DNA from 3 places in the Paenibacillus thailandensis genome. Region 3 is predicted to be linked to each of the others. Evidence: a T-box and tRNA genes for the amino acid it is inferred to sense, from the RefSeq annotation. Region 3 holds a T-box; the other regions hold tRNA genes.

Region 1 (10,569 bases), on a different contig from region 3:
TCGGCAAACCGCACGCCTTCATACGTGCGCAATAGAACCTCCGCTTTGCCGTCGCTGTCCAGATCGAACACCGTAACGTTATCGTTATCTCTCCATCCGCCAAGGCCCGGAACGCCGAATTCGCTGACGGCTGCCGGCGGGGCGTTATAAACGTCGATCGGCGTGTTGCTGTATGGCCCCATGTCGATCCGCCACAAAAATCCTTTCTTCAAGCTGTACGCTTCAACGAAGCGGTTGCCGCTGTTCACGGGGATCCGGGTAACGACATATTCGTATTCGCCGTCGCCGTCCAGATCGCCCGGCCAGCCATGCTGCACGAAATAATCCGCGGGATTGGACGTGATGTCTTTTAGAGGAATACTGAAATAATTGCGCACAGGCGCATCGGCCTCGACTACGGCCTTATCGCTTACCTCTTTCAACTTCCCTTTATGATACGTTTTCACATAATAAGTATTTGTCCGGCTAAGATCCGGTTCCTTATCGGTAAAATTCGTCCCCTGCGTCAGCGGGGCATCGTTCAGCTTCGTCTCTTGCTTCCCCGTCTTCCGGTATACATCGAAGGTGACATCCGCTTGCTCCGTGCCAAGCAGGCGCCAGCTCAGAAACACGCCGCCTTCTTCCGTCTTCAAAGCGGCAAGCCCACGGCCGAGCGCTTCCACAATCCGCGGCTCTTGAGCGGCCCCGTTAGCTGCCGACGCTTGGCCGTTCCCGGCTGAAGCGGCGATAGGAATAATGAGCAGCGCGGCAAGCGCACCCGCCATCCATTTTTGCTTCGTCATCTCTCATCCCCCATAATTGTCGTTACGACAAGATTCGATTGCTACAATAACGGCTTTACTCCGTCCCTGCTGTAAAAGAACGGCCCTTTCGCCCAACTGCAGGCCAAATGCATCAGCAGCTCCGTCTTCAGCCTCTCCCGGATTTCGGCGTAAGCCGGCTGCCCGTACAGATTCGTCCATTCGTTCGGGTCTTCGGTCAGGTGATAAAGCTCTCCGCGAGCCTCTCCCACACGGGCCGCCGCCTCGCGGATCGTTCCTTCGATGTACAAGATGAGCTTCCATTCCTTCGTCCGCCACATATAAGCCGGTCCCGAATGCGGCGCGCTTCCGCCTTTGCCGTGAAACTCGCAGAAGCTTCCCCGCTTTACCGCCGGTCCCAGCAGGTCTGAGCCGGGAAGCATCGGGTTCTCCGGCAACCCCCCCGCTTTAGCAAGAGTGGGCACGAGATCCGCGAGTTCGGCGGGACGGTCGTCTATGGTGCCGCGTTTCTCCTTCGGGATTACGGATCCGGCCAATATAAGCGGCACTCTGACGCTGCTGTCGTACAAATTGTATTTCGTGAAACGATAACGCCGCTCCCCCAGCATCTCCCCGTGATCGGATACGAATACGATAAGCGCATAGTCCAGCCTCCCCAGCTTCTCCAGCTTATCCAGCGCCCGGCCGAAATAATGATCCAGCCAAGAGCAGTTCGCCCAATAGCGGAGGGTGGTCCTTTTCCGCTCCTCGGCGCTCATCCGCTCCCACACCTCCCTTTTTTCCCGGTAATGGGCCAAGCTCTGCTCATGGATCGCATCGGACGCGAACAGATGGGTATCCGGCTCGTCCAGCCACGGCGGCTGCGGAATATCCGGTATTTGCTCGAGCTTGTACAAATCTTCAAACGGCTTAGGCACGTTAAACCCCGCATGAGGCTTCAAAAAAGACAAATAGAAAAACAGCGGCCGTTCCGCGTCGGTGCCTTCGTCCAGAAACTTCAAAGCTTGCTCGGCGACCCAGCCGTCGCGGTGCTGCTCCATCGGGATTTGACTCGTCAGCCCTTTGTAGCCGTTCGCATTCTCCTCGCCGCCGCCGAAGCTTGCGGTTTCCCGGTAATAGGCGGCAAGCGCTTCCGGAGCGTCGTCCCCGATCATTACCGCGCCGTGCTCATAATGTCCGCTTTCCCGCGACAAACCGATCGCCCGAACCTCGAAGCCTCGGGTTGACGGCTGCTCTACGCCATCGCTGTGGTTCCAATGGGTTTTGCCGAAGCCGGCGGTCTGATAACCGGCTTGCCTCAGCAGCTCGGGAAGCGGCTCCGAAGGCAGGCGGCTCTCGTCGAAGAGCCCGCCGTAATTCGTCCGGACGCCAAGCTGCGACGGATAATAGCCGAACATCATGGAGCTGCGGCTCGGCGCGCACATCGGCGACTGGCAGGTCGCCTGGCTGAACGTAATTCCCTCCGCGCTTAATCGATCGATCGCTGGCGTATGAATAGATTCGTTGAACCGTCCGATGCAATCCCAGCGCTGCTGGTCCGTCATAAAAAAAATCAGGTTTGGCAAGGAAGAAGCCAATTCCCCTCATCCCCTTCTCTGTCAGTTACCGTTCATTTGGTTCCCAAGCCGAGCTCTTCCAGCCCTCTATGATGGACTATTTCTCTATAGCGGCTTGGCGTAATCCCCGTATGTTTCTTGAAAATGCGGTTGAAATAGCTCGGCTGGTACCCAACCCGTTCGGCAATGACCGTCATTTTACAATCGGTATGCTCCAGAAGCCGTTTCGCTTCGCCAAGCCGCACATCCGTTAAGTAATCGACGTAATTTTGGCCGAAATGCTGCTTGAACGCCCGGCTTAACGTATAAGAATGGACTCCGTGCTCATAGGCGAACTCCTCCAGCGACATCGCTGCGGCATAATGCCTGTCGGCATGCTCTTTCATGAGATGAAGCACCGACTGCAGCCGGTCTTCATCGCTGCCTGCCAGCTCCTTGATGCACGGCTTAATGATTCGTTCCCCGAACCATTCCGTCACCTCTTCCGCGCTTTGGAGCGCCAGCAGCTCGTCGAATACCCCGTAGCCGAACAGCCGCGACGGCTCCCTTTCCAACTGAATGAGCGTCTGCCTGATCCCGCCGAGCAGCTGCGGCAGCGCGTCGCGCAGCCGTATGCCGGACGCCTCCTCGCCCGAGCACTCCAGCATAAACCGCTTTAGCGAATCCATGGCCGCTTGTTCATTGCCGCCGCGCATGGAAGCGATAAGCTCCTGCTCGATCTCAAACGGATACCGGAGCGGATTTCCGGGCGCCAACGCCGGCTCGTTAGCGTCCAGCACTTGCCGGTGAAGCAGCGGCCATCCTTGCCTGATCGCATATCTTGTTTCACGAAGCAGCTGCGGGACGGACATCGCTTCCCGCGCCCAGCCGCTTACGGCTGCCGTAATCCGTATCCCGTACTTTGCGCTGGCCGCCTCGCACCAAGCCTGCCCCGCTTCCAGCAGCAACGATCTTGCGGAGCATTCCGCTTCCGCATCCCAAGGAACGTTAAGCAGAAGCGCCATGGACATATCGTGAAAGTTAAGAAGCTCGGAAGGATAAGGCAGCATGCCCGCCTGCCGTTTCAACAGCTCTGCCGCGGCGAAAGCCGTCATCTCGCCCTCCCCCTTCGCGTACGTTCCTGCCGGAAGCGGCTTCGGCCGGACCCGCGCGTACAAAATGATGAACCCGGAGTCCCGCTTCCTCCACCCGCTTTGCGCCAGCCGTTCGCGCAGTTCCGTCTCCGAAGATGAAACCAGATGGCCCTGAGCCAGCTGCAGCAGCAAGCTGGACCGGACGAGCGGCTGCTGCCTCTCCAGCTCCTTCAGCAGCTCGTCCCGCGCGCGGCTCATCCCCGTCCAGCTTCGCTCGATTCGCTCCAGCTCGTCGTCGCCCAGCCGCAAATCCCGCGCCCCGCGTTCTCCCGCCAGCATCGTCAGCAGTCGGCCAAGCGGCCGATACAGCCGCAATGAAGCAAACCAGGACAGCAGAAGCGCAAGAACCAAGCCAGCGGCATTTATGCCGACGATCACGCGGGACATGGATAAGAGCGGCGCCGTGATCTGCGTCAGCGGAACCGCCGAGACATAAGTCCAGTCATTGCCCAGCCTGCGGAACTGTCCGGTCATAACCGAATACGTTTCTCCCTTATATTCGAACCGGAAAGGGAGGGAAGCTCCGTCTCTGCCCGCTGCCTCTTGACGAAGCGCGTCATATAAGCCCTGCTGCTCTTCTGCGGGGGGCGATATCCATTCGCCCGTTTCGTCCAACAGCAGCGTATGGCCGCCGCCGGACGGCGTCAAAGTCTGCAGCAACATGTTCAGGCGCTGCGGATCGAGCCTCATCGTCAGCGCTCCGAACGGCCTGTCCCCGCCGTCTGTCAGCTGGGTTACAAGCATTGGAGATCCGTTATCCGAGGCTCTTGTCCAATAAATCGTCTGCATCGGATCCAGCAGCCCCTCGTATCGCGCCGCGCTAACCGGGTCGCTCAAATAATCGTAACGCGTCGCATCCATCGTAAGCGGCTTCGGCTGCCGTAGATACAGCTGCACGTCCCCAATCAGCGAATTGGAGTCTCGCACAATAAGAAGCGTGCGGTACAGCTCGTGCACCTGTTTATATTTGAAGACGAAATCCAGCTCCTTCAGCCTGCCGTCAAACGTCGGATTAAATGCCCACTGCGAGAAGGCCAGTTCGAGATCGTCCAGCTCTTTGTCCGCCGCCTCGGCCCGCTGCTCGATTTGCTTCGAATGGCTTTGCTGCAGCACCCGTTCCATACGTACGGTTACCCAGCCGTATAAAGCGCCTCCCGTGACGAGGCCGGGGACGCAGGCTATAAATAAAATAAGTATGAGGCTCCGCAGAAAATAATGCCCTTTCGGATGCCGGCCCGCCCAATATTTGATCCGCATCGCTTTGCTTCCTCCTTTCCGGAACGGATACATTCGGGATTAACCTTTAACCGAACCGACCAAAGCGCCTTTGGCGAAATGCTTTTGCAGGAAAGGATAAACGACCGCAATTGGCGCTATCGCCGTCACGATCGCGGCCATCTTCAGCATTTCGGTAGGCGGTGCCTCGATCTGCTCCCCCGGCGCGACGAGATCGACGTTGGAGGCGCTAAGCAGCATATTTTGCAGCAGCACCTGTATGGGCCATTTATCCGCTTCGTTCAAGTAAATCAGCGCCGAGAAGAACTGGTTCCAATATCCGACGGCGAAAAACAAGCCGAAAGCGGCAAGCGCCGGCAAACTGAGCGGAAGAACGATCGAGAACCAGGTGCGCAAAACCCCGCAGCCGTCGATCGAAGCCGATTCCACCAGCTCGGCCGGAAGGGAGTCGAAGAAGTTTTTCAACAGCAGCACCGTCCACCCGTTCGCAAGACTCGGCAGGATCAACGCCCATATGCTGTTGATCAGACCAAGCTCCCGCACCAGCAAGTAGTTCGGAATAATGCCCGGATTAAACAGAATCGTCAGTAAAATGAGCAGCATAATCGCTCTTCTGAACTGAAATTGCTTCTGCGACAAAGCAAAACTGAGAGATGCGGAAACGGCCAAGCTTAACAGCGTTCCGGCAACCGCGAGAAAAGCGCTGTTGCCAAGCGATCTCGGAAACGCGGGAGTAGACAGCAAATAACGGTATGCTTCCAGAGACCAGTTCTCCGGGAACAGGACGATACGCTTTCTTAAATATTCGCCGGGATCCGTGAACGAAACGACAACCACATAATAAACGGGAAAAATCATGACGATCGCAAGCAGCGCAAGAAACAGCGCGTTCAACGACTGTCCGAGCCGCTCCGGCCAATGATGGCTTCTCACAACGCAACATCCTTTCGCATATATGGCAAACCGGGTTTTATTGCCGTCCATTAGAAAACACCTTCCCCGCCCATCCGTTTCGCCAGCTTGTTGGCCAGAAGAACGAGCGCAAGCCCGACAACCGATTTGAATACGCCGACGGCGGTGCTGTAGCTGAATTCTCCCCTCTCGATCCCAACCCGGTAAACATAGGTATCGAATACTTCGGCCACTTCCGATACCGCTCCGTTATACATGAGAAAAATTTGCTCGAAGCCAACCTCCATAATGTCGCCAAGCCGCAGGATAAGGAGCACGATAATGACCGTCCGGATCGCGGGCAGCGTGATATGCCGAATCTGGCGCAGCCGGCCGGCGCCGTCGATCCTGGCCGCTTCGTACAGCTTCGGATCGATGCCGGCCATAGCCGCCAGAAATACGATCGTGCCCCAGCCGGCTTCCTTCCAGATCGCCTGCAGCGTCACCATCAGCCAGAAGCCGTCCGGATTCGTCAGAAAGTCGGCTTTGGACAGTCCCATCCGTACAAGCAGCTCGTTGACAAGCCCGTTTCCTTTCGCAAACAAAACTAACGTCAACCCTGCGATAATGACCCATGACAGGAAATGCGGCAAATAAATGACCGTCTGGATCACTCTCATAAACGCGGCGCTCCGCAGCTCGTTCAAGCAGATGGCGATCAGTATCGGAAACGGAAAAAACAACAGCAAATTCAAAAGGCTGATCGCAAGGGTGTTGCGGAACAACAACGAAAAATCCGGATTGGAGAACAAGGCGGCGAAATGCCGAAGCCCCACCCACTCGCTCCCCGCAATTCCCTGAAAGGGGGAATAATCCTGAAAAGCGATAATGATTCCCCACATCGGAACATACTTAAAGATAAGAAAGAAAACGATGCCCGGCAGAGCAAGCAGATACAACGCGCGGTCTCGCTTAAATCGGGAAAGCAGCCTCCCCGCTTTGCTCCTCCGGCCGCTGCCGCGCACTGCTTGGACCCCCAATGGATGTTCCGTCATGTTTATGGTCGGCAGCTCCTTTTCGCTATGCTCATTGACCGGTCCGTTTCTTGTAGGCTGCCGTCATTTCGCTCGTCATGGCTTTGAACCGCTCGTCTTCCTTAATCTCGTTCACGAAAGCGTCCCACGCTTCTATGGACTCGCGGCCGATAATGATTTTGGCCTTCAAATCTTGCATTTTTTTGTTCAAATCCGGCAATATCGCCTTTCCGGTCTCGGACTGCAGACCTGCGGCAATGTCCGGAACGCTTGTCTTATCGCGCTCCAATTCGACCTTCTCGAACAGCTCGCTTGCCGCAACTTCCTCTTCCGTTCCTTCCGCCTTTTCGACCGGCAAATGAATGACATTGACAATATGGTTGAAGTCCGAGGCATTGTCGGCTTTCCGTTTCTCTTCGTCTACCACTTTTTTGCCGTCTACGACCTTATAATGAATCCCTTCCAGACCGAACCGCTGAATGTTGAACACCTCTTCGTTCATCCAAGTGTCAATCAGCTTCAAGATTCGCTTCATCTTATCTTCCGGCACCGATTTCGGGATCGCGAGAATCCCGTTATAGCCGGATCCTTTCGGATTGTACCCGTTCAAATTCGTCAGCGGATAAAAATCGGTATACTTGAAGTTCGGGTCGACCTTCTTGAGCTCGTCGGCATAGATGTTGCGCATCGTGCCGGTCTTGTCGACGATTATGCCCGCCTGATTGCGCTTGAACAATTCGCGCGCCTGGTTCAGCTTGAGCGACAGCAAATCTTCCGGCATCATGCCGGCTTTATAAGCCTTGGACAAGTAAAGAAGCGATTCTCTCGTTTCCGGCAGCAACGCCGTATACACCAAGCTGTTGTGCGTTTCATCCCACTTCCAATGGCCGTTTACGCCGGTGAACGAGCTTTCGATCGCCCCAAGCACCGGTCCGATGTTTCCGCCCCAGCCCAGATCGTCCGGGCTAATATAAGCGGCGAGCGCCGTCGTGTCTTTTTTTCCGTTGCCGTCGGGATCCCGTTCCACGAAGGCCTGCATCGCCGCGAACAATTCGTCCGTCGTATCCGGCACTTCGAGTCCCAGCTTGTCCAACCAATCTTTGCGTATAATAAAAAACGATTCTCCGGTTACCGGTCTTGGCCGGGGAATGCCGTAATTGTTTCCGTCGGACGCTTTGGTCGTCTCCCAGGCGTTCGCGGGGATACCGTTCACTAATTTCGGGTAATCTTTAACGTATGGAGTTATATTCCAGAACGCGCCTTGCGACACCATCTTGGTAAAAGTGCTGTTGAAAGGGTCGTTGATCATGATCAAGTCGGGAATATCCCCGGAAGCAAGCGTCAAGTTAAGCTTGTCGGTATAAACATTGTTGGAAACCCACTGAATAGACATTTTGGAATGGGTCGCTTTTTCAATCGCGCGTTTAATGACGTTGTCGTCCGCAGCGGGAACGGCGCTGGGCGTTATCGTCATAATGCTTAACTCGAGCACATCGTCGGCTGCATCCTCCCCGATCTTGTTATTGTCGACGGCTGCCCCGTTGCCGCCGCAGGCCGTTAACAGCAGCAGCATAACCGCCAGCACGGCAGAGATCGATAAGTAAACCCGGTTTGTTGATTTGGTCATGGTTCCTCTCACGGCTCCTTTATATTAGTTGTCCCATTGGTTTTATCGGAATTATGAAAGCTAAATCCTGGCCAGGAAGCTTTTATTCACTATATGAAACGGCTTCATTTCCTGCAATTAGATTTTTTTGCAGCCTCTATGCGGCCAATGTTCAAATAAAAAAGCTCCGCGATTAGCCAATTGAGATTACCTTGGCCAATCGCAGAGCTCCGGTATGCCGGTCGCAGCGAAAAATAATGAAATTAGATAGAAAAAATCGCAAAGCCCGTAACGAAGGCTTTGCGATTTTTTCCACAATCCGTATGCCGGGAACGGGGGTCGAACCCGTACGGTTGTCACCAACCGCAGGATTTTAAGTCCTGTGCGTCTGCCTATTCCGCCACCCCGGCAGGTTGTGTGTTCAATGGTGGGCCCTGAGGGACTCGAACCCCCGACCAATCGGTTATGAGCCGACCGCTCTAACCAACTGAGCTAAGGGCCCTGACAATATGATTGTTCATTTCTCGTAAGGTTGGTTGCGGGGGCAGGATTTGAACCTGCGGCCTTCGGGTTATGAGCCCGACGAGCTACCGGGCTGCTCCACCCCGCGTTAATAACCGTCTGTCTGAAAACCTTCGATCGAAGTTCTTCAAGGACGATCGACCGCCTTTCAGCGGCAGTTTTATATCGCCAATCACAAAAACGAGTGTCGAAACTAAACTTTCTGATCAGGTCAGAAAAGATCAAACTCGAACGGCGACAAAATTAAATATACATGAACCTACCGTATAAAGTCAAGCATTTTTTTTAAATTATATAAGGAAGAATTGGCATCTTTTTATTTATGATTTCATTCAGGGAACATAACGGACGCCGTATTTTCCTTTGCGGGACCGGAACACTTCGATTTCCTTCGGGCAGTCGTAGCCGTAAATCCACCAGTCGTTTTCCATTCGGCGGACAAGGCAGCCCGCTTGAAACTTCGTATCGTAAAGCCGAACCCAATAAATCCATTTCATCGAATAATCCCTCCTTGTTTGAGGTTATATTTCCCCAAACAAGGAGGGATACATGCGTCATTTAACCGACCGGAACCGCCTCTGCGGTACCGCCGCCGTCGGCTGCCGGCTTCAATTCGCCTTCGGCCGGACTCGCAGGAGCGTTTTTGATTTCGGTCAATATTTTATTGCCTTCCGTTTCCCACTGCGCCAGCGCCTCTTCAACCGTCTTCGTCCCTTGCACGACTTCTTGGAACAGTTGGTACGCCGGCTGCTCCGCCTCGTAAAGCCGCGGGTATTCCCGCAATTGCTTCTCCGTATCGGTGGATTGCGGCGGAATCGGCTTCACCGAAGTGAACGCGTTGATATTGAAGGTTAAACCGTCGCGCGGCTTGATGAACTCTTTGCGGGCGGTCAATTGGTAATTGTTGCGCGACTTCAGCTCCGCCCACTCCCGGCTGTTCGTAAATTTGATGAAATCCCATGCATCGTCCGCGTTTGGCGCGTTAACGTTAATGCCCATCAGATCGCTTAAATACACATTGCCAACCCCTGGCATTTCTTGATGCGAAGGCATCGTGACGACGTCCCATTCAAACGGTTTGAAATCCTGAATTTTCGACGCGTTGTCCATCGTCGTTTTAATTTCGTTTGCATAGTAGTATTCGCCGATGGTCATCGCCGTCCGGCCAAGCAAGAACAGGTCGCCGCCAATCGGATTGGAATAGTAGCTGCCGTCGGCGTTTTGCTTGTTCATGCTTTCGTAGACAAGCGACATATCTTCCTGCGTCGGAACGACGTGATCCTTGTACAAGCCGGTCATCGTTTCCCATACCTTCTGCCAGCCCGGCTCGTTAACCGTCATGCGCTCCAGCTTGTCGTCCCATTTTTTCAAGCCTAGCGGGGCGCTGTACGTTTGCATGTCGTAATAACCGTCGGATCCCCAGCGATTGAACGTCATGCCGAATTGACGCTCCCCGCCTTCGCCCTTGCTGAGCAAACGGGCCAGTTCGAACACTTGGTCCCAAGTCATGTTGTCCGTAGGAAAATCGATGCCCGCTTCGGTAAACATCGTCTTATTGTAGTAGAGAGCCGAAGAATTGAACGTCGGCGTAAGCGCATAGAGGGCGTTGTCGCCCGAAGCCGCCTTGATCCCGTCGACCACGGTCGGAACGTAGTCGGAAATATCGAATTTATCCTGCGTAATAAGCGGATCAAGCTGCTTGAGCAAATTATCCTGCGTCAGGCGCTTCAAATAGTTGTAGTCGAAAATAACGACGTCAACCGGGTTGTCGCCGGTAAGCATTTTCGTCAGCTGCTCGTAAGTGTCGGGCTGCTTTTCGTTTTCCCCGTT
Region 2 (10,569 bases), on a different contig from region 3:
AGGACGACGATCGGCTACGAAATGGCGAACAACCCTTATGTTCGCAAGCGTTAACTTTAGAAACAGCCGGAGGCTCTCAAGCCTGCCGGCTGTTTTTTTGATTCGGCGGCGCCGCCGAAACCGAGAGCGAAGCCGAGGGCAGCGCAACGGCTGTGGAAATAACCGCCATAATTTGAGACAATAGAGAAGATTGTGTTCGCTTTAGGGGATACCGATGAATAAAGGACGGTGCATGTAGATTGGCGGAAATAAAAAATAAACAGGATGCGGAGAGCTTGGCGGAAGACAAGCCGGAGAATGCCGGCCCGACGCCGGAGCAGCTGGCCGAAGAGAAGGAGCGGATCGTCAAGGCGGTCGCCGCGGAGCTCAGCCTTCCGTTAACGAAGGTGAAGGCGGCGGTGGCGCTGCTGGACGAAGGCAACACGATTCCGTTCATCGCCCGTTACCGGAAGGAAATGACGGGGGAGCTGGACGAAAACGAGCTGCGCCTCATTGAGGAGAAACTGCAGTACAAACGCAATCTGGAAGAGCGCAAACGCGAGGTCGTTCGTTTAATCGGCGAGCAGGGCAAGCTGACGGACGACCTGCAGCAAGCGATTATAGCGGCCGGCAAGCTGCAGGAGGTCGAAGATTTATATCGGCCTTACCGGCAAAAACGAAAAACGAGGGCCAGCGTCGCAAAAGAGCGGGGACTCGAGCCGCTTGCGCTGTGGCTGTGGTCGCAGCCGCGCCAGGCGGATCCCGTAGCGGAAGCGGCGCGTTACGTCAACGCCGAGAAAGGCGTGGAGACATCGGAGGATGCGCTGCAGGGCGCCATGGACATCCTGGCGGAAAATATCGCCGACGAAGCGTCGCTTCGCGCATGGGTGCGCAGGCATACGTTCGAGCAAGCGCAGATTCGCACGGTCGCAAAGGATAAAGAAGCGGAATCGGTATACGAAATGTATTACGATTACCGCGAGCCGCTGCGCAAGCTGCCGCCGCACCGCACGCTTGCGATTAACCGCGGCGAACGGGAGGACGTGCTGCGCGTTTCGTTCGAGCTTGACCCGGACCGGATTTACGAGCATATGCAGCGCAAGCTGCTGCGGAACGGAACGGCGCCTGCCGTTCGCGAGCTGCTGACGGCGGTGATCGAGGACGCATATAAGCGGCTGATTGCGCCTTCCATCGAACGCGAGGTGCGGGCGGAGCTGACGGAGAAAGCGGAGGAGCACGCGATCTCGATCTTTTCGGCCAATCTTCGGAACTTGCTGCTGCAGCCGCCTGTTCGCGGCCACGTGGTGTTGGGCGTCGACCCGGCATACCGGACGGGCTGCAAGCTGGCGGTCGTCGACGATACGGGCAAGCTGCTAGAAGTGGCCGTATGTTACCCGACGCCCCCCAATAACAAAGTAGCGGAAGCGGAGAAGCTCATTAACTGCTTGATCGACAAGTACGGGGTTCAGCTGATCGTGATCGGCAACGGTACGGCATCGCGCGAGACGGAGCAGTTCGTCGCCGGCTTGATTGCCGGAAGGAGCAAGGAGCCGAAGCTGAAATACATTATCGTGAACGAAGCGGGAGCTAGCGTATATTCGGCTTCCAAGCTCGCGCAAGAGGAATTCCCGTCGCTTGACGTCGCGGAGCGGAGCGCGGTATCGATCGCCCGCAGGCTGCAGGACCCTCTCGCCGAGCTGGTGAAAATCGAGCCCAAAGCGATCGGGGTCGGGCAATATCAGCATGACGTGAGCCAGAAGCGGCTTGACGAAAGCCTTGCCGGCGTCGTGGAATCGGCGGTCAACCATGTCGGCGTAGACGTAAACACGGCTTCGGCTTCGCTGCTCTCCTACGTTGCCGGCATTAACGCGACGATTGCCAAGAACATCGTGAAATACCGGGAGGAGAACGGCAAGTTCGCGAAGCGGCAGCAGCTGCAGAAGGTGCCGCGTCTCGGAGCGAAATCGTACGAGCAGGCCGCAGGCTTCCTGCGTATTGCGGGAGGCGGCAATCCGCTTGACAATACGCCGATCCATCCGGAGTCGTACGGCGTGGTGGACAAGCTTTTCGCGGAACTTGGCGTCAGCCTGAAACAGCTTGGCTCCGAGGAGTTGAAGCGAAAGCTGTCGGAGATTGACGCGGCCGAGCTGGCTCCGCGGCTTGACGTCGGCGTGCCTACTCTCCGCGATATTATCGACAGCCTGCTGCGGCCGGGGCGTGACCCCCGCGAGGAGCTGCCGCCGCCGATTTTCCATACCGACGTGCTGAAGATCGAAGATTTGACGCCGGGTATGGAGCTTCAAGGTACGGTCCGCAACGTAATCGATTTCGGCGCATTCGTCGATATCGGCATTAAAAACGACGGCCTTGTGCATATTTCGCAAATGAGCGATAAATTCGTCAAGCATCCGATGGACGTCGTTTCCGTCGGAGATAACGTAACGGTGTGGGTGCTCAACGTCGATGTCAAAAAAGGGCGCGTCGGCCTGACAATGAGAAAGCCATAACGTTTATTATCCGAAATGAAAGGGGTTGCCGGTAATCGCGCAACCCCTTTATAATTGTAATAGGACTTTATTCGCATATTCGACAATTGCGGGCGAAAGGAGAGAGACTATTGCGCGAGGAGAAATGCATCAGCTCCCCGAACCATAAATGGTTTGGATTGTCGCTTCAGGCTTTGGTCGTGTTATCGCGCAAGCCGTGCTCGATCTCGAGCTCCGAGATGGCGCCGCAGCTTTGTTCCGAGCCTACGCTGCTCAGGCGCGTATTGTCCAAGCTCGCGAAGGAAGGGATCGTGTCGACAAGGGAAGGGCGGGACGGCGGCTATCGTCTTGGCAGGCCGGCCGATTCGATTACGCTTGCCGACGTTTATACGGCGCTTCGCGTCGGGGATCCGCTCTGCAGCGGCATGCTGGATACGACGGGATTCAATGCGTTTGGCCAGGAGATGAAATCGGCGTTTATCGATATAACGGACGAGCTGGAGAGAATGACGGTGACCGTGCTTGGGCGTTACACGATCGCGCAGCTTGCCGAGCGAATTTGCGTCGAAAAGGGCAGCCTGGACGTCACGCTTGCGATCGGCAAGCTTCAGCAGGAAGAGGCCGATATCGAGCAAAGCGGATGAAAGAAATATGAAAAACAGGAATTGACAGAACGGCTTTCTCCATCTATACTGTAATTAATTGAATAACAGTTCATTCGGCAGAAGCTTACTGTGTTAATAATGTCACAGTAAGAAAAGCTTCTGATGAAGCTTATTCGATGAAAAGGGCCTTGGCTTTATCGGATGCTTTTTTTGCCAATAAGAGTTTGAGTTCCCGGAGTATCCCGGCAGCTTATGAATTCTTATACGGTAAATATTTTTGCCGTGAACTGAGCAAGTTATAACACAGATAAATCAGGAGGGAATCCAAATGAGTCATTCCGTATTGGCTTCGAACGATTTGTTTACGCTATTGAAAGAACGTCATTCCGTCCGTCATTATGACCCCGACTTCGTTATTTCGGAAGAAGAAATCAAAGAAATGCTCGAGCTTGCCGTCAAGGCGCCTTCTTCCTCCAATTCGCAAAGCTGGCGTTTTATCGTCGTAACCGACAAAGAGCTGAAAAAACAGCTCAAGCCCGTGTCGAACAATCAACAGCAAGTGGAGGATGCATCGGCCGTTGTTGTCGTATTAAGCGACCTGAAGTTTTACGACAAGCTGGACGATATCTTCACTTCGGCCGTTGAAGCCGGATTTATGTCGCAAGAAATTAAAGAAAACTACGTGCCTAACGCGGTGAAATTGTATGCGTCGCTTTCGCCGGAACGGTTAATGGAGGTCGTAAGTTTCGACGGCGGCCTTGTGGCGATGCAGCTTATGCTGATCGCGAAGTCCAAAGGCTACGACACGGTGCCGATGGCCGGATACGACAAAGAGAAACTGAAGGAGCTGCTGAACATTCCGGAGAATCTTCATCCGCTCATTCTGCTTCCGATCGGAAAAGCGGCACAACCTGGACGCAATACGACCCGCCTTCCGCTCGAGGATATTCTCACGTGGAACCGGTTCGAATAAATCGGCGTTTCCATCCGGGTGCTTTGGCTTAGCTGCTCAACGTTCCCGGAAGCAGAAACTCCCGCAATCGGCGGCATAAGGCCGAATTGCGGGAGTTTTGTTTTTTTATACGTGCTCAAAGCCCCGATCGGTGCTCTTGCTGGCTCGGGCTTTGTTTGCTTTGGTAAAAATACCAGCAGTCGTTCAACAATTTAATTTGGCGGCGGTCTTTTTTCTGAAAAGCGCGCATTAATTGGTTGCACAGCCATTGAGGCATACGCATCCCTCCTTCCGAGCCTAACCTGTTGTAACATTAGGATATGGGCGGAAGCGGGCGAATGTGCAGGTCCAACGTTATTCGTCGTATTCTTCCTCGTACCATTGCTCCAGCTGCGCCTGGAGCGCGCGAATTTCGGTCAACAGCGCGATAAGCGGGTAGGCTTGCTCCCGGATGCCCGCGAACTGCCGCTCCAGCTCGTTGATATAATCGAGGCCGGATACGACGGATGCGGAAGGATGATGCAGCTCTACGTCATTGCATTCCGCAATGGCTTTAGGCAGCGCCGGAACATGCTCGGCCGTCAGCTTGTCCATTTCTTTATGAAGCCTTAGGTTCAGCGCGCTCAGCTGATAGGCGTGGGTGGCCGGCATTTCGACGAACGTAAACGTTTGATGATCGGACATAAGGACGTAACGCATTGCTGGCATGAATATGTACTCCCCTCAACATAATGCTTTACCTGCATATAAAGCACGTCAATCTTCGCAATATTGCTACTTGACAGTGTAGCGTATCGAGCCTTTACAATTCAAGTAGTTGGGGGAGATTGTACATGACGGATGAGATGCTGCAGCAATGGGTCGAGAGGGTATCGCTGCAATTTTTCGGCAGGCCCTTTATTCATAAGGCAACGTTCAACGGGCGGCTGAAAGCGACCGGCGGACGTTATTTCACGAAGTCGCACAATATCGAGATCAGCCCGCATCAGCTTGCGGCTTTCGGCGAAGAAGAAACGGAGAAAATCATTAAGCACGAGCTGTGTCATTACCATCTTCATTTGATGCGGAGAGGGTACCGGCACCGGGACGCGGATTTCAAGCTGCTCCTGAAGCAGGTAGGGGGATCGCGGTATTGCCGGACGCTGCCGGAGAGGGAGGAGCGGAGGCGCCTGCCTTACAAATACAAGCTCGTATGCCGGAACTGCGGTATGGAATATTTGCGAAAAAGGAAAGTGGATCCGGCCAAATACGTTTGCGGAAAATGCCGCGGAAAATTATTAATAAAATCGCTTGACATTCCGGACAGGCCGTGATAAATTATTACTTGTCGCCGCTGATGAAACGGCACGAATTGAATAGCGTTTTTATGACATATATTCCCTGATAGCTCAGTCGGTAGAGCACTCGACTGTTAATCGAGTTGTCACAGGTTCGAGTCCTGTTCGGGGAGCCATGGAGAGATACCCAAGTGGCTCAAGGGGACCCTCTGCTAAGGGGTTAGACTGCGCAAGCGGTGCGAGGGTTCGAATCCCTCTCTCTCCGCCATACTCGTCATAAGACGCATTGCATGGCCCGTTGGTCAAGGGGTTAAGACACCTCCCTTTCACGGAGGTAACAGGGGTTCGAATCCCCTACGGGTCATTTTCTTTTTTTTATATGTGCGGTAGTGGTGGAATGGCAGACACGCTATCTTGAGGGGGTAGTGGGCGTACGCCCGTGGAGGTTCGAGTCCTCTCTACCGCACCATAAATATGACGATAAATTCGAAAGCCTTGCTGAGCAAGGCTTTTTTTGGTGTTTTAAATGGTAGTTTAGGATTATTTCTTATTGTATATCATGTAAGAACTCGAAAGAAAGCTTTGTCCGCAGGACAACGCGAGCCGAGCAGGGATGATCATCGAAGGTGGTCACGTTGCAGGCGACACCCCGAGGCATAACTTAACGTAGGCGGGTCGAAAGAAAGCTTTGTCCGCAGGACAACGCGGGGGTTTGCATGACGGATTGTCGAAGACGGCCGCGTGGCAGTGACGCCCCTTGGGGTGTCCAGAGGGTGCAAACCCTTGGAGCCCCTCCTCTGGAGGGGTGGGGGAAGGAAAATCATTAAAAAAAGATGGCCATATGGTCATCTTTTTTGCCGCTATTTATATTCAACCCGGCGGTTCAGGTAAATGTTGGAGCCATACTTTTTCGTCAGGCTTCTCGACTCCTGCTGGACGAAAGCGCAAATGTCCTTCAACTTTTGCGTCCGGGGCTTTATCGTCTCTTTGACTTCGCCGTTTACGACGACATCGAATACGATCATCGGTTCAGTCACCTCCTTGTTCGGTTTAGCGTTCTTTCTCTTTATTCGCAGTATAAGCTCCGATTATTAGCGGGAAGTTAAGCGAAGATTTGGCTGGCATTAAAATATCTGTTTTTCTTTATATTCCGGTACGGCCGAGGTTATGACCGCCAGTCGTCTAAATCTTTGAAAATTTTCTTGTTTGGAGTCGATTATTGGCCCCCGGGATGATATGATGTACAGAGTATGGTCGCATAGGTAAGGGGGATTACATCATGTACTATATTAGTACACGAGGCAATGTTGGACAGATCGGATTTATCGACGCGTTTCTGATGGGGCTTGCGGACGACGGCGGGCTGCTTGTGCCGGGCGATATTCCGATAATTTCGGAAGCCGTGCTGAAGTCGTGGGAAAACTTGAGCTTTCAAGAGCTTATGCTCGAAATATTCTCCTATTATACGAACGGCGAAATTCCCGAGGAAGATTTGAAGGCGATGGTGTACGCGAGTTACGGACGTTTCCGCGCTCCCGAAGTGACGCCGGTTCGCCGTCTGAAGGACGGGCTCCATCTGCTGGAGCTGTTCCACGGGCCGACTTTCGCATTTAAAGATATCGCGCTTCAACTGATGGGCGAGCTGTATTCATACGTGGCCCAAAAGCAAAACCGCAAAATCCATATTCTCGGCGCGACTTCCGGGGATACGGGAGCATCGGCCATCGAAGGCGTGAAAGGCAAAGAAGGCATTAAAATTTGCATTCTCCATCCGCATCAGAAGGTGAGCAAGGTGCAGGAGCTGCAAATGACGACGGTTCAGGAGGATAACGTGCTGAATTTGTCGGTGCACGGCAATTTCGACGACTGCCAGCGCATTATTAAGGAGCTGTTCGCCGATATCGATTATAAGACGAGCCGTCATCTGGCCGCGATCAACTCGATCAATTTCGTGCGGATTTTGGCGCAGACGGTATATTATTTCTACGCATATTTCCAGGTGCGGAAGGGCGCCGAATATCGGACGGTCGATTTCAGCGTGCCGACGGGCAATTTCGGGGATATTTTCGCCGGTTATTTGGCGAAGCGGATGGGGCTGCCGGTAGGAAAGCTCATTCTGGCGACGAACGAAAACAACATTCTCGAGCGGTTCGTCAAGGAAGGCGTATACCGGCCGGGCACGTTCCAAAGCACGTACAGCCCGTCGATGGATATTCAAGTGGCAAGCAATTTCGAACGTTACCTGTATTACGTGCTGGATGAAGACGCTCAGGCCGTCGCTTCGTTGATGAATCAATTCAAGCACGAAGGCGGCATTACAATAGGCGAGGAGACGCTTCGCCGGGTGCAGCGGGACTTTGCCGCGCACGGCGTGGAAGGCGAAGAATGCCTGGCGACCATTCGCAAATATAAGGATGAAACCGGCTATTTGCTGGATCCGCATTCGGCCTGCGGCGTAGCGGCCGCGGAGCGTTGCGAAGGGGCAAGCGACATTTGCGTGTCGCTGGCGACGGCGCATCCGGCCAAGTTTGACGAGGCCATCCGTCTGTGCGGCATTGAGCAGGAGTTCCCGGAGCAAATCGCCAAGCTGTTCGACCGGCCGCAGCGTCAGACGATCGTGGACGGAACGAAGGAAGCGATTGTCGAGGAGCTTAACCGGTTTTACGCATAATAGAACAGAGGCATCGCAAAGGATTTTCATAGCGGCAAAAGGAAAGCCGGGGAGCAACGCGCTGTAAGCGCGGGCTTCGCGGCTTTTTGTCTGTAAACAATTGGGGGACGGCATTTCCGTCTAGTCGGCGTACAGCGGTATTTTTCCGGAGCTATCGGAAAAATGCCCCTTAAATACCCAAAAGCCGCCCGTTTGGCGGCTTTGCTGATAGGGAGATCGAGCTACAGTTTGCTTGCGTTCAAATATTTTTCGGTGAGCGCGGTAAGCAGATCAATGCCTACTTCGTTATGGCCGCCTTCGGGGATGATGAGGTCGGCGTATTTTTTGGACGGCTCGATGAACGCGTCGTGCATCGGCTTCACCGTATTCAAATATTGGTCGTGAACCGATTGAATCGAGCGGCCGCGCTCCTCGATGTCCCGGACGACGCGGCGCAAGATCCGAACGTCCGGATCGGTGTCTACAAACACTTTAATATGCAGCAGCAGGCGCAGTTGTTCGTCCGAAAGGACATGCAAGCCTTCCAGAATGATGATCGGATTCGGCTTCAGCTCGACCGTTGCCGCGGAGCGCCCGTGTATCGTAAAGTCATAGGTCGGGGCTTGTACCGTCTCGGAACGGAGCAGCTTGTTCAAATGTTCAATGAGCAGCTCGTTGTCGAAGGCGAAAGGGTGATCGTAATTGATGTTTTCCCGTTCGGCCATGCTAAGATGTCCGTTGTCTTTATAATAATTATCCTGGGAGATGAACGTAACCTTATCCGCTCCCAAACGATCGATAATGGAGCGGGCGACGGTTGTTTTGCCGGAGCCTGTCCCTCCCGCGATGCCGATAATTAGCATGATGATGCCATATACCTCCCTAATGTGAATCCCGTTTCAATCTTTGTATTGTAGCACAATTTCCGCTTCGTTTCACTGCGGGATTGCTTGGAACGGGGCCCATTCCCGGATATTCAGCGGCCATAGGTTATGGTACAATGGAAATTATTTTCGTGGGGAGGTTGGAGTCAGTCCTATGCAAGCGCCATTATTCAGGGATTCGCTGTACGACGGAGCGGCCGATCCCGTGATCGTATGGAACAGGGAAGCTAGCGAATGGTGGATCGTTTATACGAACAGGAGAGCGACGGCGGAAGGGCCGAACGTGGCTTGGGTACACGGGACCGACCTTGGCGTAGCTTCTTCTTCGGACGGCGGAAGCAGTTGGGTGTACCGCGGCACGTTAAGCGGCCTTGATTTCGAATGGGGAAGAACACGTTCTGGGCGCCGGAAATCGTCTGGCATGAAGGCTTGTACCATATGTACGTCAGCTATATCCGGGGCGTACCGCACGAATGGAAGGGACACAAGCGGGAAATCGTGCATTATACGAGCCCAGATATGTTGAACTGGACCTATATCGGGGTTGTACCGCTCAGCTCGGACCGCGTCATCGACGCGTGCGTTTATGAGCTTCCCGGCGGAGGCTTCCGGATGTGGTATAAGGACGAGGCGAACGGCTCCCATACCTATGCCGCCGACAGCCCGGATTTGTACAACTGGACGGTTACGGGGCCGGTTATAACGGAACGTCCGCATGAAGGGCCAAACGTGTTCCGCTTCAAAGGCTGTTATTGGATGCTCGTGGACGAATGGCGGGGGCAAGGCGTATACCGTTCGGACGATCTTGACCGCTGGGAGCGCAACGGCATCATCTTGGACAAGCCGGGCGTCAGGGAAGACGACGGAACGATCGGTCTGCATGCCGACGTGCATGTGCAAGGGGACGAGGCTTACATCTTTTATTTCACGCATCCCGGAAGGCGGCCGGAGCTTGAGCGGGAAGGCCGGGCAAGCGGCTACGAGCTTCGGCGTTCGTCGCTGCAAGCGGCCAAGCTTGACGTGAAGGACGGGGTGCTTGTATGCGACCGCGACGCGGCTTTCGACCTTAAGCTAAAGGCCGAGTAGCTTGCCTCCTGGCGGCTAACGGAAGGCCGCCGGTTAACGGTTCGGCAAGGAAAGACGGGGAACTTGCAAAAACCGCAAAGTTTGTTGTCACCCGGCGTTGCGTTATAATAAACATATTGCAGAGACTTCGAGGGGCTGCCGCGTTTTTGCCGCACGCGGCCGCTTATCTTCGAAAGACCTTGAGAAGAGGTTGATCTCATATTAATTAAAGAGGTGCACGAATGATTATTCTGAAGACAGCGGATGAAATCGCAAAAATGAAAAAAGCCGGAGATGTGCTGGCTTGTTGCCATAGAGAAATTGCGAAATTGATTCGCCCGGGCATTACGACGCATGAAATCGACCAGTTCGTCGAGAAGTTTCTGAAGGAGCACGGGGCGACGCCGGAGCAAAAAGGGTACAACGGTTACCCGTTTGCGACTTGCGCGTCGGTTAACGACGTTATTTGTCACGGCTTCCCTTCCAAAACGCAGGTGCTGAAAAACGGCGACATCGTGACGATCGACATGGTCGTCAACGTGGACGGCTGGCTGGCCGATTCGGCTTGGTCGTACGCGGTCGGCGAAATATCCGAGCAGGCGCAGCGGCTGCTTGCCGTAACCGAGGCTTCGATGTATAAGGGTATCGAGCAGGCGGTCGTAGGCAACCGT
Region 3 (10,569 bases):
GTGGATATGCTGGCTGCGGAGATATCGGCGGTAGTCGAACCCGCCGATGTTGGACGCGGCCGCCGGCAGCTCCAGCTCGCCGGCGACGCTCACGCGGTCGCCGCGGCGCCATGCGGCGGCGACCGCCTGCTGCGGCTGCTCGGCCAGCCGCACGCGGACGAGCACGGTCTCGCCGAGGCTGCGCGGCTCCGTATCGCCCGCCAGCTTCACGGCGCTCAGCTTAACGCGAAACGCGGCGAGATCGCCGTCCACTTCAACCGCGGACACGATAATCCCCTCCGCTTCCGCGGCAAAGGCCGCTTCCGGCTGGCGCTCCGCCTCTGCAGCCAAATCTTGCAGCGCGGTCACGTTTCTCGCATCCGTCCATTGCCGCTCGCCGGCCGAAAGCCCATAGGCGAGCAGGCAGCATGCCGCCAGCCGCCACGACATCGCGCCGGTCGCGGCTAGCAGGACGGCGGCGGCCGCCAGCGCGCCTCCCGCCAGCCAGAGACCGCTTACGTTCAAAGCAGCGGCCAAGCCGCTCCCGGCTACCCAGCAGATTGCAAACCATAATAACGGCCTCCTGTTCATGAATGGCACGCCCGTCAACCTCCTTTGCATATTTCCTTCTCCTCTTCTATAGAGAAACGTCAATCGCGCTAAACGCCCATCCCGTTCAACATGACTGCCGGCTGCATGCTTCGCTTTGCCGGCCCGCCCTAGCACCCATAAAAGAAAGAACCCCCCAGCGCACCGCAAACATAAATTCGCGATGCGCGGAGGGTTCTTCCCTACGGCTTGGCTATTCGCTTAACACTTGGATACCGGCTTGCGCGGGAGGCTCGTAACCGTGCAGCGGGCGGAATTGAATGCCCTTTGCCTTCATGAGCTTCTCGACCTTCTCGCTGTCCTTCGGATAAGCCCGGTGATAGACGATCTCTTGAATACCGCTGTTCGCCAGCATATTGCTGCACGTCCAGCACGGTTGATCCGTCACGTACACGGTCGATCCTTCCCGGTCTATGCGGTCGGTGAAGAGCAGCAAATTCTGCTCGGCATGTATCGTTCGAATACAGCGCTGCTTCTTGACGGCTTTCTCCACGCCGTCCACCACCTCGATCTCAAGCTGCTCCGCAATCATGCAGCCTTCCTCCGAGCAATCCGGCACCCCCATCGGCGCGCCGTTATAGGCGGTGCCCAGCAGCTTCTTGCCCTGGACGAGTACGGCTCCTACATGGCGCCTCGGGCAGCGGGAACGCGTCGATACCATGTAGGCAATATCCATGAAGTATGTATCCCAGTCCTTGCGCTCCGCCTCTTGCGTCATTGCGGCCATAAACGTTCCTTCCTCTCTTGGTGCCTGCGAGCGGCAGTTTCCTCTATCGTGCTACTTCCATTATATTTCGATCGGCAAAATATGCAAAGCCCGTCGGACAATAGGCAAACGGCACTTCCCGCAAAAAAGCGTTACCGTCCGGCGCAGCTGTCTCAGACAGGGAACTGGATAGCCCCAGCGGAACCCCCTTCTTATTAAGGAAGGGCCGTGACGCTGTCTTTGATACCGGCAAGCAGCTTCTCGCCGATTCCTTTTACGCGGAGCAAATCGTCCACGGAACGGAACGGGCCGTTCGCTTCCCGGTCGGCTACGATGGCCGCCGCCTTGGATGGCCCGATTCCTTTTAACGCGTCGAGCTGCTCGGCCGTTGCGGTGTTGACGTCCAGCTTGCCGTCCGGCGTTGCGCCGCCGGACACCTTCCCCGCCGCAACATCGCCCGCGGCTTCCGCGCCGGCAGGACCGGTTGCCTCGCCGCCCGGCGTACCGCTGCCTTGCTCCGCCGCCGCTCCGCTCGTCTCCGTCGCGGCTCCCTGACCGGCCGCCTGCTGCGCAGCCTCGGCTCCGGTCTCTTCAAGCGCGGCCACCGAGGCTGCGGCCGCTTCGCTTACGTCGATCCAGCCGGGAGGCTCTTTCTCCGGCTGATGAAGCGCCAACACAAAAAAGAGTACGGCCGCAGCGCCGCAAGCGGCTAAAACGAAAGTTTGAAAGCTTGAATATCTTCGCATCTTTTTCTCCTCTTTTTTATAAATAATTGACATCCTCGAAGCGAACCGCGCATACCGTATAAGAGGTATAGTTTGTCGAAAACCTACATGCGTTAAAAGCATTCGCTTGCACAAGCTCGATATCGCATGCAATGACGGATTGGAGGTCCAGCGATGAATGTCGGTTTTATCGGGACGGGTACAATGGGAACCTTGCTCATCGAGGCGCTGATTACTTCCGGAGCGCTTGATCCCAAGCAAATTTCCGTCAGCAACCGCACCTTGGCCAAAGCCGAGGCTTTAGCTGCCCGTTATCCGGGTCTCCGGGCCGTTCATTCGAACGCGGAAGCGGCAGCGGATTGCGAGTTGCTGTTTCTTTGCGTCAAGCCGTTGGAATTTCATAAAGTCGTCGGCGACATCGCTTCCGTCGTATGTCCCGGCCAGCTTGTCGTCTCCATTACGAGCCCGGTTATGATCTCGCTGCTGGAGCAGCGGCTCCCCTGCAAAATCGCCAAAATGATCCCGAGCATCACAAACAGCGTATGGAGCGGCGCCACTTTATGCATCTACGGAAGCCGCGTTGCCGAAGAAGACAAGGATAAGCTCGAGTCTTTGCTGAAACATATTAGCCAGCCGCTGCGCATCGAAGAAAGCTTCACCCGCATCGTATCGGATATTTCCAGCTGCGGTCCCGCGTTTTTTGCTTTTTTGCTGGAGCAGTTCGTTAAAGCGGCAGTGGAAGAGACCGGCATCGAGCGCGGCGAAGCGGTTCGCGTCGCCAGCGAAATGCTGCTTGGCACCGGATTGCTGCTGACGGAAGGCGGCCTGACGCCCGAGCAAATCCAGAAGAGGGTAGCCGTTCCGGGCGGCATTACCGCCCAAGCCCTTGAGCTTCTTCGGCAGGATACGGCCGGCGTGTTCGGACGGCTCATCCGGACGACCCATGACAAATACAACGAAGACGTGGAAAAAATCGGCGAAATGTTCGGAGAACCGTAAAAAAGAGGTGAACGGCTTTATGGCCGCTCACCTCTTCTATGTTGTGCCCCGTTAATTCGCTACGATGTTGACGAGCTTGCCTTTAACCGCGATCACTTTGCGGATCGTTTTGCCTTCCAGCAGCGGTTTAACCTTATCGAGCTCTTTCGCGAGCCGCTCCATCTCGCTTTGTTCGGTATCCGCCGGAATCGACACGCGATCGACGATTTTGCCGTTCACCTGCACGACGATTTCGACCTCCTGATCGACCGTCCAAGCCTCGTCGTAAGCCGGGAACTCCGTATAGGTGATCGTGCCGGAGTTGCCCAGCTTCTCCCACAGCTCTTCCGCGATATGCGGCGCGATCGGAGACAGCATCTGAACGAAGTTTTCCATCGCCCGGCGCGGCAGCACGTCGGTCTTGTAGGCTTCGTTGACGAATATCATCAGCTGGCTGATCGCCGTGTTGAAACGGAGATTCTCGTAATCTTCCGTCACCTTTTTAATCGTGCGGTGCCATACCCGTTTGAAAGCATCGGTCGTTTCGCCGTCCGTAATTTTGCTGCTGAGGCTGCCGTCTTCCGATACGAACAGGCGCCAGACGCGGCTCAGGAAGCGGAATGCCCCGTCCACTCCGTTGGTGCTCCACGGCTTCGTCGCCTCAAGCGGTCCCATAAACATCTCGTACAAGCGCAGCGTATCCGCGCCGTATTCGTTTACGATATCGTCCGGGTTAATGACGTTGCCGCGCGATTTGGACATTTTCTCGTTATTGGTGCCGAGAATCATGCCCTGGTTGACAAGCTTGTGGAACGGTTCTTTCGTTTCCACGATGCCAAGATCGTATAGCACTTTATGCCAGAAGCGCGCATACAGCAGGTGCAGCACGGCGTGCTCGGCGCCGCCGATATACAGGTCGACCGGCAGCCATTCCCGCTGCTTCTCCTTCGAGCACAATTCCTTGTCGTTCTTCGGATCGATGAAGCGCAGATAATACCAGCAGCTTCCCGCCCATTGCGGCATCGTATTCGTCTCCCGGCGGGCTTTCATGCCCGTCTCCGGATCGACGGTGTTCACCCATTCGGTCACGTTCGCCAGCGGCGATTCGCCTGTGCCCGAAGGCTTGATCGCATCAACGTCCGGCAGAAGCAGCGGAAGCTCCTCCTCCGGTACCGTCTTCATCGTGCCGTCTTCCAGATGGATAACCGGAATCGGCTCGCCCCAATAGCGCTGCCGGCTGAACAGCCAGTCGCGCAGACGGTACGTCACTTTGCCTTGTCCCGTGCCTTCCGCTTCGAGATGCTCGATCATAACCTTGATGGCGTCCTCCATATTGAGACCGTTCAGGAAGCCGGAATTGACGTGAGGACCGTCGCCCGTATACGCTTCTTTCTCCACGTCTCCGCCTTGCACGACTTCGACGATCGGCAAGCCGTATTGCTTCGCAAACTCCCAGTCGCGGGTGTCATGTCCCGGAACGGCCATGATGGCGCCCGTTCCGTAGCCGGCCAGCACGTAATCGGCGATCCAGATCGGAAGCTTCTCGCCGTTCGCCGGGTTGATCGCGTAAGCGCCCGTAAATACGCCCGTTTTTTCCTTCGCGAGATCGGTGCGCTCCAGATCGCTTTTGCGCGCGGCCGCTTCCTTGTAAGCCGCTACCGCCTCTTTTTGGGCTTCGGCCGTAATTTGGGCGACAAGCTCGTGTTCCGGCGCAAGGACGCAATAAGTCGCGCCGAACAGCGTGTCCGGGCGGGTCGTAAACACGACCAGAGAGCCCTCGTGGCCGTCGATGCGGAACGTCACTTCGGCGCCTTTCGATTTGCCGATCCAGTTCCGCTGCATGTCTTTAATGCTTTCGGACCAGTCCAGCTCCTCCAAATCGTCAAGGAGACGATCGGCGTATTCCGTAATTTTGAGCATCCATTGGCGCATCGGCTTGCGGACGACGGGATGGCCGCCGCGCTCGCTTTTGCCGTCGATCACTTCCTCGTTCGACAACACGGTGCCGAGAGCCTCGCACCAGTTGACCGGCACTTCCGCTACGTAAGCAAGGCCTTTCTTATACAACTGGATGAAAATCCATTGCGTCCACTTATAGTAGTCCGGATCCGTCGTGCTGAACTCGCGGTCCCAATCGTACGAGAAGCCAAGCGACTTGATCTGGCGGCGGAAATTGTTGATGTTCTTGACTGTTATGTCGCGCGGATGCTGGCCGGTGTCCAGCGCGTGCTGCTCGGCCGGCAAGCCGAACGCGTCCCAGCCCATCGGGTGAAGCACGTTGTAGCCTTTCATTCTTTTATAGCGCGATACGATATCCGTGGCGGTATAGCCTTCCGGATGGCCGACGTGAAGGCCTGCCCCGGAAGGATAAGGGAACATGTCAAGGGCGTAAAACTTCGGTTTGCCCGGATCCTCCGTTGTTTTGAACGTTTTGTTCTCTTCCCAGTATTTCTGCCACTTCGGCTCTATGGCTTGCGGATTGTAGCCATGCTGCTGCTCTTGCGACATGTTTAACTGCTCCCTTCCTTCTTTCCAAATATCCATTTGAAGCGAACCGCTGGCGGCAAGCCGGCCCCGTTCGCATAAAAAAACTCCCGCCCTTAGCGTAAAATCGCTAGGGACGAGAGATTATTCTCACGCGGTACCACCCTAGTTAGCTTCGGGCATGCTTTGCCTTCGGCTCACTTGTCGCCCGTAACGCAGGCTATGCGGTGCGGTTCGCCGGAATCCGGGTAGCGCACGGCTCCAAGGTGAGTTCACATTGCTGCAGGTCCGGCTTGCACCTTCCGCCGGCTCTCTTGACCTTGCAGTCGCTGTTACTAATCCTTCTCAACGCGGTTTATATTTCTCGCAAGAAACGGCTCGTCCTTGGATTGAACATCGAAGTCGTTTCTGCTTTAAGTAAATTACTTTCGATTATAAAGAGGCGCACCTTCGATGTCAAGCGCTGTCCGCGCACATGCCGTCGAACGCCGGAACGCTTGCCGGACAACGTTTTGGCCGCCTTGCGGAAGGCAGAGACGCGCAAGCGTTTGTTGCGCCCGAACGGCAAATCCGCCGGCGACGAAAAGCTTGGCTCTCCTCCCCGGAATGGCCTATAATAGAAACGTTAAGCTAGCAGACGGCGGAAACCCGGTTTCCGGCCATCAGAAGGAGGGCTTTATAACCCATGCTGTATTTTATCGACAATCAAGGCATTACGGACGCCTCGCTCAACCTTGCGCTGGAGGAGTACGCGCTGCGCCATTTTCCGGCCGAGCATGATTATTTGCTTTTTTATATAAACGCCCCTTCCATTATAATAGGCAAAAATCAGAACACCGCGGAGGAAATCAACGCCGAGTTCGTGGAGAATAACGGCATTCGCGTCGTTCGCAGGCTCTCCGGCGGCGGAGCGGTCTATCATGACCTCGGCAATCTGAACTACAGCTTTATCACGAAAGACGACGGGGATTCGTTCCATAACTTTAAAAAGTTTACGGAACCCGTCGTGCAGGCGCTCGGCAAGCTTGGCGTCCGGGCATCGATGACCGGCCGGAACGACATTGAAGTCGAGGGACGCAAAATATCCGGCAACGCCCAATTCGTTACGAGAGGCCGATTGTTTACGCACGGCACGCTGCTGTTCGATTCGGAAATGGATCGGGTTGCCGCCGCGCTGAAGGCGAATCCCGAGAAATACGTATCGAAAGCGACCAAATCGATCCGCAGCCGGGTGGCGAATATTCGCGAATTTCTGCAGGAGCCGATGACGATCGAGCAGTTCCGCGGGCATTTGCTTCAATCGATCTTCCAAACGGAAGGAAACGTGCCCGTCTACGACATCGGCGAGGAAGAATGGGCGAACGTCCGCAAGCTGGCGGACGAGCGATACCGCAATTGGGATTGGAACTACGGCCGTTCGCCGGCCTTCAACTTCCGCCAGACGAAACGGATCGAAGGCGCGGGAACGTTCGACGTCCGTCTGCAAGTGGAGAACGGCATCATCCGGGAAGCCGCCGTATACGGCGATTTCTTCGGACGCGGCGACAGCAAAGAATTTGCCGGGAAACTGATCGGCTTGCGCTACGACGCCGGCACCATGGAAGAACTGCTGGACCGGGTCGACTTAACGCATTATTTCGGTCCCGTCACGAAGTCGGACTGGCTGTCGCTGCTTCTATAGCAACAATGTTTCTTGCGGGGTTGGGCGCCCGCCGTTACGGCGGCGCCCGGGTCTTTTTTTATGCGGTCTTAAGCGCATATTGTTTCTGCGCCCCTCCAACCCGTTTTCCCGCCGTCCCCCTTCCCCCTTCTCCTTCCTTAGGGCACTTCCCGTACGTCACATTATCAAAAAAATGTCGCAACAGGAACAATCTCCTAGTATAATGGAACTCTACTTTCCCGCGATAGATTTGTGTTTAAGCAAAAAATGGACAAATTTCGTGCCGATCGGCACAACCTTTTTAATTGCCGTTTCGTCATTATTTACGTTAGGCAAAAACGTTCAGGAATGACACAGGAGGAATTCGTCGCTTGAGAACTAAACTGCTGGCCGTTTGGTCCGTCATTATTCTGGCGGGCGCAGCGATGCTTACGGGTACATACGCCGCGATGTGGTATTGGAATCATGGAGCACGTTCGGACGTCGAGCTGGTGAGCGAACCGCTTCTTGCGGTCGAATCGGCGCCAACGTTAAAAAGCGGTTACGACGTCATTGTCGCCGGAACCGATCCCGAAGGCGTCATCGCCGCGGTATCGGCCGCTCGCAACGGGCTTTCCGTTCTGCTCGTCGACGGAAAAGGCCGGGACCGGTTGGGCGGACTTATGACCGTCGGGGAGCTGAACACGCTCGACTTGAACTATTCCCCTTCGCAATCTTTTTTCCGTAAGCTATTGGGCCGCTACACTTATTTGAACAAAGGGCTTTTTCAAGAATGGTACGCCATGGTCGAAGGGTCTTCGTTTGATACCCGTACGGCCGCCAACGCGTTTTACCGGATGGTAAAGGCGGAGCCGAATATCGACCTGCTGATGAAAGCGCAGCGGATGGAACCGATCGTGGGCGGAGCGTCCGGCCGGAGCGTGACCGGCATGCGGATTGTCCGCGAGGACGGCGCGGCGGCCGAAATTGCCGCCAAAGCGGTTATCGACGCGACGCAGGACGGCGACATCGCCGCAGCGGCAGGCGCGCCGTACACGGTCGGACGGGAGGATATCGGCAGCAAGGACGAGCTGATGGTGGCTACGCTGGTCATCCGCATGAGCGGCGTGACGCCGGAAAGATGGTCGAAGCTGGCGCATTACGAGGACGCCGATTATGACGAAATGAGCATATGGGGTTATAACAAGGCGAAAGACTACGTAGCGAGCGACCCTTCGCGGATCAAAATGCGCGGCCTGAATATCGGCCGGCAAGCCGACGGCACGATCCTTATCAATTCGATGCAGCTGTTCGGCGTCGACCCGCTTGATCCGGAATCGGTCAAGGAAGGCATGAAGGCCGCCCAGGCGGAAGCGCCGCGCATCGCCGAATATTTGAAGCAAACGTTCGAACCGTTCGCGGAGCTGGAATATGCCGGCACGGCGAGCGAATTGTATATCCGGGAATCGCGCCACATTATCGGAGAATACCGGCTGAAGCTGACGGATTTGCTCGAAAACCGCGATCATTGGGATTCTATCGCCTACGGCTCTTATCCGATCGATATCCAAAGCACGAACAAAGGCGGCATGGGAACGATTCTAATGAAACCGGAGCAATACGGCGTGCCGTTCCGCACCCTTGTGCCGAAGGAGATCGACGGCCTTCTCGTCGTCGGCCGCGCGGCCAGCTTCGATACGATTCCGCACGGCAGCGCCCGCGTCATTCCGCTTGGCATGGCGACGGCGGAAGCCGCAGGCGCCGCCGCCAAACTCGCGATCGAGGAAGGCGTCACGTTCCGGGAATTATCGAAATCGGAGCTTTCGATCCAAAAGCTTAAGCAGATGCTCAAGAACCAAGGAATGGATTTGAAGATGCAGCGTATCGGCAAGCAGCCGTACCAGGAGCACCCGGACTACAACGGGCTGGTCGCCGCGGCAAGCATGTACCTCGCCTCGGGCGGGTACGATAACGACAGCTGGAAACTGGACGAGCCATCCAACGCGGGACGATATTTAAACCAGCTTCGGCAAGTCAAGAAGCTTCATGCGGACGAGCTGCCGGGAGACCCCGCCTTGCCTGTCGCATCGATCGGCGAACCGGTCAAGGAGCCGCTGTCGCTTTCGCTGGCCACCTCGATGATGGCCTCGTTATGCGGCCTGGATACCGATAAGGAAGAGGCCGTATCCGAACTGACGAGCCGCGGCTGGCTGACCGAGCAGACCATCGACTCCATCGGTGATCCCGAGCGGCTCACGAACGGCGAAGCGTATTTGCTGATCTACGATATGGCCGTATCCAAGCTTGGCATGACGTTCTGACCGGCAACGAAAGGCCGGCCTCTGCAGATGGCAGCGTAACAACGCTTCCCCGCGGCGGCCGGCCTTATTTGCGCTTATACGTGAGTTCCAAGCATGCCGTTGTTTTATGCTCGGAACCGTTTAGGGCTTACTCCTCGACAATATGCTTTACCCTGCCGACTTGCCCGTCCGTCAGCCTTACTTTAATGCCGTGAGGATGGGTCGCGGATTTGGTCAGAAGCTGGGCGACCGTTCCTCTCGTCAGCTTCCCCGTCCGTTGATCCTGCTTCAGGACGATATCGACAAGAAGCCCGGGCTTAATCCGGGATCGTTCCGTTCCGTTCATGGTCCTTTACATCCTTTATTTGATCATTATGTTATCCAACAGCATAACACAGCTTGCGGCAAGATGCACTTCGGCGGCGCAAATGTTATACTAGTCGCTATACGACGTAATGAAATGAGGAAATTTGGAAAATGTCAAACGCTTTTGCTTCACTCGGAGTACAAGAGGAGCTTGTTCGTCTCCTTCGAAATAACGGCATCACGGATCCTACGCCGATCCAGCGCGAGACGATCCCGCTTCTGCTTGCGGGAGAAGACGTCATCGCCGAGGCGCAGACGGGCACCGGCAAGACGGTCGCTTTTATTCTGCCGATGCTGCAGCGGATCAACGTCGAGAAAGATCAAGTGCAGGCGCTTATTTTGACGCCGACGCGCGAGCTGGCCATTCAAATTACGGCCGAGCTCAAAAAGCTGGCGCCGGCCGTCGGAGCCTCCGTGCTCGCCGCTTACGGCGGACAGGACGTCGAGGCGCAAATCCGCAAGCTGGCCAATGCGCCGCATATCGTCGTGGCGACGCCCGGCCGGCTGCTCGACCATATGCGCCGCGAGACGGTGAGTCTCGGCAAGCTGAAAATGCTGGTGCTCGACGAGGCCGACCAAATGCTCCATATGGGCTTCCTTCCGGAGGTCGAATCGATCCTTTCCCGGACGCCGCGCGCACGTCAAACGATGCTGTTCTCGGCTACGATGCCGGACGCGGTTAAACGGCTTGCCGCGGATTATATGAAAGCGCCGACCGATATTCAAATCAAAAGCGAGCGCGTAACGCTCGACAATATTAAGCAGATTGTCGTCGAAACGACC

What was found. The T-box of region 3 lies ahead of leuS (leucine--tRNA ligase). A T-box ahead of a tRNA ligase gene usually reads a tRNA of that ligase, here a tRNA-Leu.
Region 1: it encodes a tRNA-Leu, which carries the amino acid that the T-box ahead of leuS (leucine--tRNA ligase) is inferred to sense. The anticodon was not compared.
Region 2: it encodes a tRNA-Leu, which carries the amino acid that the T-box ahead of leuS (leucine--tRNA ligase) is inferred to sense. The anticodon was not compared.

Annotation. Positions count from the first base shown of each region.
Region 1 covers NZ_JBHUMY010000012.1:263,952-274,520, forward strand. Annotated here, with positions in the region: gene ACFSW5_RS12760 (rhamnogalacturonan lyase family protein) at 1-782, opposite strand, end outside; gene ACFSW5_RS12765 (sulfatase family protein) at 824-2,326, opposite strand; gene ACFSW5_RS12770 (AraC family transcriptional regulator) at 2,371-4,707, opposite strand; gene ACFSW5_RS12775 (carbohydrate ABC transporter permease) at 4,747-5,619, opposite strand; gene ACFSW5_RS12780 (ABC transporter permease) at 5,670-6,632, opposite strand; gene ACFSW5_RS12785 (extracellular solute-binding protein) at 6,664-8,238, opposite strand; tRNA gene ACFSW5_RS12790 (tRNA-Leu) at 8,542-8,627, opposite strand; tRNA gene ACFSW5_RS12795 (tRNA-Ile) at 8,643-8,719, opposite strand; tRNA gene ACFSW5_RS12800 (tRNA-Met) at 8,751-8,827, opposite strand; gene ACFSW5_RS12805 (hypothetical protein) at 9,072-9,236, opposite strand; gene ACFSW5_RS12810 (ABC transporter substrate-binding protein) at 9,298-10,569, opposite strand, start outside.
Region 2 covers NZ_JBHUMY010000001.1:682,171-692,739, reverse strand. Annotated here, with positions in the region: gene ACFSW5_RS03180 (MBL fold metallo-hydrolase) at 1-54, shown strand, start outside; gene ACFSW5_RS03175 (Tex family protein) at 276-2,486, shown strand; gene ACFSW5_RS03170 (RrF2 family transcriptional regulator) at 2,597-3,109, shown strand; gene ACFSW5_RS03165 (nitroreductase family protein) at 3,399-4,043, shown strand; gene cmpA (cortex morphogenetic protein CmpA) at 4,159-4,299, opposite strand; gene ACFSW5_RS03155 (hydrolase/acyltransferase) at 4,377-4,730, opposite strand; gene ACFSW5_RS03150 (SprT family protein) at 4,856-5,335, shown strand; tRNA gene ACFSW5_RS03145 (tRNA-Asn) at 5,400-5,475, shown strand; tRNA gene ACFSW5_RS03140 (tRNA-Ser) at 5,477-5,567, shown strand; tRNA gene ACFSW5_RS03135 (tRNA-Glu) at 5,592-5,663, shown strand; tRNA gene ACFSW5_RS03130 (tRNA-Leu) at 5,683-5,768, shown strand; gene ACFSW5_RS03125 (mechanosensitive ion channel protein MscL) at 6,160-6,324, opposite strand; gene thrC (threonine synthase) at 6,579-7,970, shown strand; gene udk (uridine kinase) at 8,192-8,812, opposite strand; gene ACFSW5_RS03110 (glycosyl hydrolase) at 9,215-9,919, shown strand; gene map (type I methionyl aminopeptidase) at 10,141-10,569, shown strand, end outside.
Region 3 covers NZ_JBHUMY010000016.1:148,742-159,310, forward strand. Annotated here, with positions in the region: gene ACFSW5_RS15650 (ComEC/Rec2 family competence protein) at 1-570, opposite strand, end outside; gene ACFSW5_RS15655 (deoxycytidylate deaminase) at 782-1,315, opposite strand; gene ACFSW5_RS15660 (ComEA family DNA-binding protein) at 1,510-2,040, opposite strand; gene comER (late competence protein ComER) at 2,194-3,018, shown strand; gene leuS (leucine--tRNA ligase) at 3,070-5,505, opposite strand; T-box leader at 5,611-5,839, opposite strand; gene ACFSW5_RS15675 (lipoate--protein ligase) at 6,170-7,162, shown strand; gene ACFSW5_RS15680 (FAD-dependent oxidoreductase) at 7,513-9,441, shown strand; gene ACFSW5_RS15685 (YwbE family protein) at 9,569-9,766, opposite strand; gene ACFSW5_RS15690 (DEAD/DEAH box helicase) at 9,898-10,569, shown strand, end outside.